DNA from 4 places in the uncultured Alteromonas sp. genome. Region 4 is predicted to be linked to each of the others. Evidence: predicted binding sites of a transcription regulator. Region 4 holds the regulator's gene; each other region holds the start of a gene.

Region 1 (2,208 bases), on a different contig from region 4:
CTGTTTATCAAGGTATTCGGCAAACCTATGGCGGTTAGCTAGCCCTGTTAAATAGTCGGTATTAGCTTTGTGTAATAGCGAACCATACTCTGCCTTGTGAAGCGTAAGGTCGCGGAGTATACAAAGATACAGTGTATTAGCCGATGAGAATGCTTCTGGTAACGTTGATATCGACATTTCAACACACACATGTGTTTGGTTGTCTTTGTCTGCTTGAAGGTTAACTTCCATAGGAGGGGCGGAAATTAAACCTCTTTGGCCTGCATCTAAGCTCTCAATAACATAAGTTTGAGACTTACCCGTATCATCTATAACTAGCTCAAGTAAATTATGTCCTAGCAATTTGTCTTTTTCTATTCCCAGTAATGAGGCGGATGTAGAGTTAAGCATTTCAATAGTGCCGTTAACATCTATAACGACAACTGCTTCATTGAGAAAATTAATCATGCGCGAAAGTGAAGAATCCTGGTAAAAGTTAAAAAGCTTTTCTGTGGGTTTTTTACTAATATTTTTACTAAGCATTGTTGAAAACATTCCTTATCCCCTAGCTTTGGGCTGTATTGATGGAACAAAGATTACGGAAAATTTTCGAATTAAACCTTCTGGTTACCTTACGAATTAACACACTGATTTAATTGCAAATTTCAGAGTCAGGAAGGTTAAATCTCGAACCAATTAAGAAGGGCATGAAGCTTTTAAGCGGGAATATCTGGGCTATGTAACACAGTGCATATATTTCACAGCTTGTGTCTTTTTAACACTTTATTTACCTATGTCGTTCAGGCAAATAAATAAAAGTGCATTTAAATCAATATATTAACGTTTGGCACAAAGTATGAATTATAAATCAGGAATGAAACAGTGTGATTTACTAAACAGGAATAAAGATATGTAGGAGTAGAAGCACGGAAATACCTTCGTGCCTTTTAGATTGTCGTCAATACCGTGAACGGTTTCGGCATTCACTTCTCATATTTAACCCAAAGCATTACACATGCAAAGAAGGAATTTATTATGAAAAAGCTAACGTTAGCAATGGTTATTGGCGCAGTAATGTCTACTTCCGCGTTCGCTGCCCATCATGAATCTAGAATAACCTCAGACTTTGAGGCACTAGATGCAAATGGCGACGGCATGCTTTCCAAGGAAGAGGTTAAGGGAAGTATTACTGAAGAGACTATGTCTAAAATAGACTCAGACAGTGATGATATGATTAACCACTCTGAGTTTACTGCCTACATAAAGTCTAAACCTGAAAGGTTTACTGACGAATTAGTGGTTAAAGAAAAAACAAACCACGATGGTAAAGCCGATAGCGCACACCATCCCATGGACAAGAAAGAGGCTATGGGCACAGATGGCGATGTAATTAGCGAAGCAAATAAAGAACTCCGCTCTGAAACGAAAACCAATGCAAACCATGATTCAATGAGCAAGACATCCGCTATGGCTAAACATGAATCCATGGGCGCAGACGGCGACGTAATTAGTGAACAAAATAGAGAAATGCGTTCTGAAATGAAAACTAGCGACACACAACACTCGATGAAACATGGTGAAGCCATCGACGAAACGGGTGCTGTGATCAGTGAAAAGAACAACACATTACGTACAGAAGTTACGGATGCTGCGAATATGCGATTCGATGAAGCCGATGCTAATAAAGATGGTGAACTATCTAAACGTGAAATTGAAAACGCAGGTATTAAAGGTGATTTCATGACCATGGATAAAGATGGCAACGAACTTATTACTCGTATGGAATACCGTAGATATTTTGAAGAAATTAAGACAATGGGCCAGTAATACTAAGCTTAATAGTCGCCTAGTTTAAGCCCCGCCCCTGCGGGGCTTTTTATTGCCTGTTCACTTTCTTACAAGCATAAAAAAAGGCTATCCGTTAGGATAGGCTTCGTTGTGAAGCAATCGTTGTGAAGCAATTTCTTCGAATGGGATTGCTTCACAACGAACTATGGCAGTGTGGAGGGCCACCCCGTGCTAACTCTGGCAACCATTTCATGGCTTGCACGTTGTCCCATGGGGCTGGGCCACACTGGCTGGGCCGGTCACCGGAACCCCGCACTATCCCCACGCCAGTTACTGGCCGCCGAGTCTCGGCATGCGCTAATACGTTTCACTTCAGAGTTCGGTGGCTCATATACCACTGGGTGCAGAATCATGATGCTTTTTTGGAATGAGCGCGCAAGG
Region 2 (2,208 bases), on a different contig from region 4:
AGTTGGTTGATGCGTTTGCAAAAGCGTTGATTGCACGAGCGTGTTTAATAATACCGCCAATGTAGAAAAGCGCTTCTTCAGACAGACCAGCATACTTATCACCCGCAAAGATGTTTACGCCATCTTTAGCGATTGATTGGTGACAGTGCATACCAGAACCGTTATCACCTACAAGAGGCTTAGGCATGAACGTAGCAGTTTGGCCATAAGCGTGAGCTACATTATGTACTACATACTTATAAACTTGGATTTCATCTGCTTTCGTTACTAGTGTGTTGAATTCGCAAGCGATTTCGTTTTGACCAGCAGTAGCCACTTCATGGTGATGCGCTTCAATAACTAAGCCCATTTCTTCCATTACTAAGCACATTGCTGCACGAATGTCGTGCGCTGAATCTACTGGAGGAACTGGGAAGTAACCGCCTTTAACACCAGGACGGTGACCCATGTTTCCGCCTTCAAAATCAGCGCCTGAGTTCCATTTTGCTTCAGCAGCATCAATCTTGTAGAAAGAGCCAGCCATGTCTGTGTGGAATTTAACATCGTCAAAAAGGAAGAATTCTGGCTCTGGACCGAAGAATACTGTGTCGCCGATGCCGGTAGATTTTAGGTATTCTTCTGCACGGCGCGCAACTGAACGTGGATCACGCTCGTAACCTTCCATTGTAGAAGGCTCTAGGATGTCACAACGAATATTAACTTGAGTCTCTTCTGCGAATGGGTCAACTACCGCACTCGTAGGATCAGGCATAAGTACCATGTCTGATTCATTAATGCCTTTCCAGCCTGCAATTGAAGAACCATCGAACATTTTACCTTCTTCAAATGTCTCTTCGTCTACCGTAGCAGCAGGAATCGATACGTGTTGTTCCTTGCCCTTAGTATCAGTAAAACGCAAATCAACAAATTTCGCTTCACTTTCTTTAATCAGCTCTAATGCCTTTTCTACTGACATCGTGTCCTCCAGGTTTAATGTAAAAATGCGGAATGATCAGCTTCATCCCAACAGTGGAAAAACTAAAAGCGATTTTCATGCCATCTATCGTGGTTCCAATTTTGCTGGCTTAGCAGCAAGAGGATAACTGAATGATTAATGGCGTTGCACATAAATGGTGCTTAATCGCTATATTTTGGTGCAAATTAAACTTAAGTAGCCGTTAGCTAGCCTAGAGTAACTCGTCGTCACTTACCACCGAAAACAGGGTTCAAAAGTAATAAATTCGTTAATCAAAGACTATAATAGTGAAAAACATGCCCCCCTTTTAAAAAAAGGTGCGCAAACGCCGTGGTTTTTCTGTACAATCCGCGCAAAATTTACTATCTGCATTTTTTGCAACAAATCTAATGCATGCTTAACATCATGTAATGATTTACACAGGCTCCCTAGATGAATACCACTGATATTAATAAATTACGTAACATTGCTATTATTGCTCACGTTGACCACGGTAAAACAACTTTGGTTGATAAACTGTTACAACAGTCAGGCACTCTTGAAACTCGCGGTGAGCAAGAAGAGCGCGTGATGGACTCGAATGACATCGAGAAAGAACGCGGCATCACAATCTTAGCGAAAAACACTGCTATAAACTGGAACGACTACCGTATCAACATCGTAGATACTCCAGGACACGCCGATTTCGGTGGTGAAGTAGAGCGTGTAATGTCAATGGCCGATTCAGTGTTGCTTCTAGTAGACGCGCAAGAAGGTCCAATGCCTCAAACGCGTTTCGTAACACAAAAAGCATTTGCTCAAGGCTTAAAGCCAATTGTTGTTATCAACAAAATTGATAAGCCAGGCGCACGTCCTGATTGGGTTATGGATCAAGTATTTGATTTGTTCGACAACCTTGGTGCAACTGACGATCAACTAGACTTCCAAGTTGTATATGCTTCTGCACTGAATGGTTGGGCTTCACTAGATGCCGACGAACCAGCTGAAGACATGAACGCGTTGTTCCAAACGATTGTTGACCAAGTATCTCCTCCAGACGCAGATGCTTCTGGTGCATTCCAAATGCAGATTTCTCAACTTGATTACAACTCATATGTTGGTGTAATCGGTGTTGGTCGTATTAAGCGCGGTACTGTTAAACCAAACCAACAAGTAACTGTTGTTACCGCTGAAGGTGAGAAGCGTAACGGTAAAGTTGGCTTAGTATATGGTTACCTTGGTCTAGCACGTCATGAAGTTGAAGGTGCAAGTGC
Region 3 (2,208 bases), on a different contig from region 4:
CCGTATAACACCAAACATGCAACGTATTGTCCTTGGCGGCGCTACATTAGAAGACTTTCCAGACACTCGCCCTGGCGCTTACGTTAAGTTACTTTTTGATTTAAATGGTGACCCTGTCGTTCAGCCTGCCAAAGATAAACCCGTTGCTATGCGTACCTACACGATAAACAGCTTCGATAGACAAAAAGCACAAATGTCCATTGATATGGTAGTGCATGCAAAAGATGGAGTAACTGGCCCCGCCGCCGCATGGGCGCTAAGCGCAAAAGAAGGTGACAAGCTAACTATTGCAGGCCCTGGTAGCAGTAAAGCGTTAGCAGAGAATTATGACTGGGTACTTTTCGCAGGCGACATGACAGCGCTGCCCAGTATTAGAAACTATTTACAAGCACTTCCTAGCCATACTAAAGGCATTGCAGTTATAGCTATTGAACATGAAACCGATGCTACCACGTTAGAAAAGCCTGAAGGCGTATCGATTCAGTGGGTATCTAAAAAAGAAGCAACATTGTCTGACGCCTTGCAGCGTATTGACTGGCAACAAGGAACCCCTGCTGTATGGGTTGCCTGTGAATTTTCTCAAATGAGAAAAATTCGTTCGTGGCTTAAGGACGAAAAAGAGGTACCCCACAGCCAAGTGTACATTAGCAGCTATTGGCGTGAAGGGCGCAGTGAAGATCAGCATAAGATAGATAAGCGCCAAGATGTTGAAGCCTTTGCACAACAACTTGCCTAACTAGGGCGCGCTGAAACATAAAACCCTGTATGACTTTCAGCGCCCTGTAAATAATGCAGGGCATTGACAATAGCACCTTCTTCTAAAACAGTAAAAACCTCTATTTTTCATAATGTTAATCTTTGGAATGGGGATTGCTACTTATTAAGTGCAGTTCACAATAACCACTCGGTTATTCTTTTTAAAGGAGCAACATATGAACAATGATCGTATCGAAGGCAACTGGAAAGAAATGAAAGGTAAGGTACAACAGCAATGGGGTAAACTTACCGATGATGACCTAGACGTAATAGATGGTCGTCGTGAAGAATTAGTAGGTAAAATTCAGCAAGCATACGGCAAGAGCCGTGAAGAAGCCGAAAAAGAAGTGGATAACCATTTCAACTAGGCACTTTACCTAAGCCTTAACGGCTTGCAGCACAAAAAAAGCCCCATTCGGGGCTTTTTTTATACATAACACAACCTAACCTTTAGGGCTAAGCACCTTGTAAGTGCTTAAGGTGAAGATTCCGTATCAGGTTTTAAGTTGTTGCTAATTTCTCTTGCATCAAAACTGGTGGCCGACGTGGGCCGTGTACCTTTTCCCATCTCAATATTCAAAATACTTTCGATTTCGCTCTTTTGCGAACCACCTACGAAAATGCCAGATTCAAACTGGGTTGTAGGATGATAAGACGTTCTACAAGTAATAACGCCACATTCAGTTACCCGCGCATAGCGTTGGCTGAAGCCAACCTGAGGTGATGTTTGTACGCGCTCTTTATCTACCATGGTTTCCCGATCGGTTACTACAAACCAATCATACCCTTTCAGTAAGGTCAGCTCCGCTGAACGGTACATGGCATAGTCCATAGCCTTACTCTTATCAGACCCTCTACCTTTGAAGTGAACGCGGTATTGGGTTTCACTTAATTTACTTTCGGTATACCCAAAACCACCATTAGATGCCTGTCGATAATCGGGTTGACTCGCGCACCCCGCCATTAGCATTACTGCTAGAAACGCTATAAATTTAGTTTTCATAAACGACTCCTTCGGCAGTCTTAGACTGCCATCCATGATTAATAGCTTGCTGCTCTTGTTCTCTGTTTAATGGCGTCGATACCATTAACAAATCTATCTCTTCATCAAGTACTTTATTGGCACTTGCCGTTTGATACTCACTTTTGTTGCGACCCGCTGTCATCAGCTTACTCGCGTGAAGTTGCCAAATGCCTTGTTCATTTTTACACGCAATCATGATATTCAGTTCATCTTCACCTTGTATCTGCGCTTGTCTGCACAACTGTGATTGTTTATTCATAAACGACAGTTGTGGCACTATCTCCATGCCCGCATCGGTTACCATCATCTCACCCGTTAGATTATTATCGAGGGCTGTAGATACATTCGCCCAATGGTTATTCGTTGACGAAGTGCCAGCAGGATCTAGGGGGTCTGTATACTCTGATTGCATCAAGGTTAACCCTGCC
Region 4 (2,208 bases):
TGATGACCGGTAAGGTTGATTTGCATATTTCGTCTTCCTTAAATTATCAAGGCCTTTAAATAAGGCTTTTGCGTTGGTTTGACGGCGGAATCGATAACGATTCCCGGTATTTTGCTATTGTTCGCCGGGCTACTTTAATGCCTTTTTCGGCCAACAATTGAGCAATCTTGCTATCGCTTAATGGCTTGCTGGGCGTTTCCGCTGCCACAAGCTTTTTAATTAGTGCGCGAATAGCGGTAGATGAACACTCACCACCAGATTCCGTTGCTACATGGCTAGAGAAGAAATATTTCAACTCGAAAATGCCACGAGGGGTATGCATATACTTTTGCGTGGTGACTCGTGAAATGGTGGATTCATGCATATCTACCATTTCTGCGACATCATTTAGCACCATTGGTTTCATCATTTCTGGGCCGTGCTCGAAAAAGCCCATTTGTTGCTGCACAATACAGTTTGCTACTTTCATCAAGGTGTCGTTTCTTGACTCAAGGCTTTTTATAAACCACTTGGCTTCTTGCATATGCGAGCGAATAAATTGCGAATCGCTGCTATTTTTAGAGCGTCGGCTCATGGCAGCGTATTGTTGATTTACGCTTAATTTAGGCAGGCTATCGGGGTTAAGTTCCACCACCCAACGGCCATTCTTTTTGTTTACCGAAACATCAGGAATAACGTATTCGGGTTCTTTGGTAATTAATGCACTGCCAGGACGAGGATTCAACGTTTGCAATAAGCGCATGGCTTCACGAAGTTGATCTTCTTTCAAACGACTCTTGCGCATTAACGTACGGTAATCTTTGCTGCTCAGCAGGTCTGAGTACTCATTAATAAGCTGTCTGGCTTCGGTAAGCCATGGCGTATCGTCTGAGAACTGGCGAAGCTGCACGAGCAAACATTCTTGCGGTGTACGTGAACCTGAACCAATAGGGTCGAACATTTGAATACGTTTTAGTACACATTCAACTTCGTCCATTTCTACCAACTCTTCAACATCGTCAGAGTTTACCGATTCTAAAATCTGTTCAATGGGTACGTTAAGGTAACCAGATTCATCAATTGAGTCGATAATGGCGGTAGCAATGGCGCGGTCTGTATCTGAAAACGGGGTTAAGCGCATCTGCCAAAGCAAATGGTCTTGAATATTGTCGGTGGTTTCACCCTGAAACAATTGGTCGTCATCATTATTCGATGGGCCAGGAGCGGGGGCAGAAGAGGCCGAGTAATACTCATCCCATGTGCTGTCGATTGGCAACTCGTCGGGAAGATCGTTCTTTTCAAGCGCGTCACCAGCTTCTAATGAATCGCTAGAAGCAGTAGGAGCAGCTTCTACAGAAGGGTCGTCGCCGTCCATGTTGTTTTTCTCAACAGGGTGGTCATCACCGCCTTCTTCAACTTCTAAAAGAGGGTTTGAGTCAAGTGCTTCCTGAATCTCTTGTTGCAGGTCGAGCGTAGACAACTGCAGCAGCTTGATTGCCTGCTGCAACTGCGGTGTCATGGTAAGTTGTTGACTGAACTTTAGCTGTAAAGATGGTTTCATCTACGTCTTATTTTTAAACTCTTGTTGTGAATATACCCGTGCTTAAAACTGAAAATGACAATTCGGTTACAGTAACTATAGCCTGAATTGTTCTCCTAGGTATACATCCCTTACTTTCTGATTACTTAAAACTTGTTCTGCCGTCCCTTGCGCGATGAGTTCGCCTTGGCTCACAATATACGCTTTCTCACACACATCCAGTGTTTCTCTTACGTTGTGATCGGTGATGAGGATTCCAATTCCTCTGTCACGAAGATGTTGAATGATCTTCTTTATATCATTAACCGATATAGGATCAACACCAGCAAATGGCTCATCAAGCAAAATAAATTGCGGATCGGCTGCTAATGCTCGTGCGATTTCTACTCGGCGGCGTTCACCACCGGATAAACTCATACCCGTACTATTACGTATATGGTTGATATTAAATTCATCAAGTAGCGCATCGGCTTCTTGTTCTTGTTCTGATGAACTTAACCCTTTACGGGTTTGCAAGATAGCCATGATGTTCTCAAACACCGTCAATTTTCTAAAAATAGAGGCTTCTTGCGGCAAATACCCAATACCGCGGCGAGCACGTTCGTGCATGGGCTCGTGGGTTAATTCGCTGTCATCAATACTGATTTTGCCCTTATCTAGAGGAACTAAGCCAACAATCATGTAGAAGG

The links. The regulator sigma-54, encoded in region 4, starts transcription at its own class of promoters, with help from an activator protein. The targets are predictions, from matches to a motif close to GTTGGCACGNNNNTNGNNT.
Region 1: the regulator sigma-54 is predicted to act here: its motif matches at 823-841, upstream of AAC006_RS20230 (EF-hand domain-containing protein).
Region 2: the regulator sigma-54 is predicted to act here: its motif matches at 1,022-1,040, upstream of glnA (glutamate--ammonia ligase).
Region 3: the regulator sigma-54 is predicted to act here: its motif matches at 858-876, upstream of AAC006_RS05395 (CsbD family protein).

What each region holds. Positions count from the first base shown of each region.
Region 1 is NZ_CAXBMP010000045.1:19,971-22,178, forward strand. Features, by position in the region: gene AAC006_RS20225 (sensor domain-containing diguanylate cyclase) at 1-522, opposite strand, end outside; gene AAC006_RS20230 (EF-hand domain-containing protein) at 1,015-1,806, shown strand; partial or broken gene AAC006_RS20235 (hypothetical protein) at 1,996-2,208, shown strand, end outside.
Region 2 is NZ_CAXBMP010000008.1:105,795-108,002, reverse strand. Features, by position in the region: gene glnA (glutamate--ammonia ligase) at 1-955, opposite strand, end outside; gene typA (translational GTPase TypA) at 1,388-2,208, shown strand, end outside.
Region 3 is NZ_CAXBMP010000004.1:232,356-234,563, reverse strand. Features, by position in the region: gene AAC006_RS05400 (siderophore-interacting protein) at 1-736, shown strand, start outside; gene AAC006_RS05395 (CsbD family protein) at 933-1,124, shown strand; gene AAC006_RS05390 (hypothetical protein) at 1,232-1,759, opposite strand; gene AAC006_RS05385 (anti-sigma factor) at 1,749-2,208, opposite strand, start outside.
Region 4 is NZ_CAXBMP010000003.1:187,957-190,164, forward strand. Features, by position in the region: gene hpf (ribosome hibernation promoting factor) at 1-26, opposite strand, end outside; gene AAC006_RS03915 (RNA polymerase factor sigma-54) at 56-1,540, opposite strand; gene lptB (LPS export ABC transporter ATP-binding protein) at 1,616-2,208, opposite strand, start outside.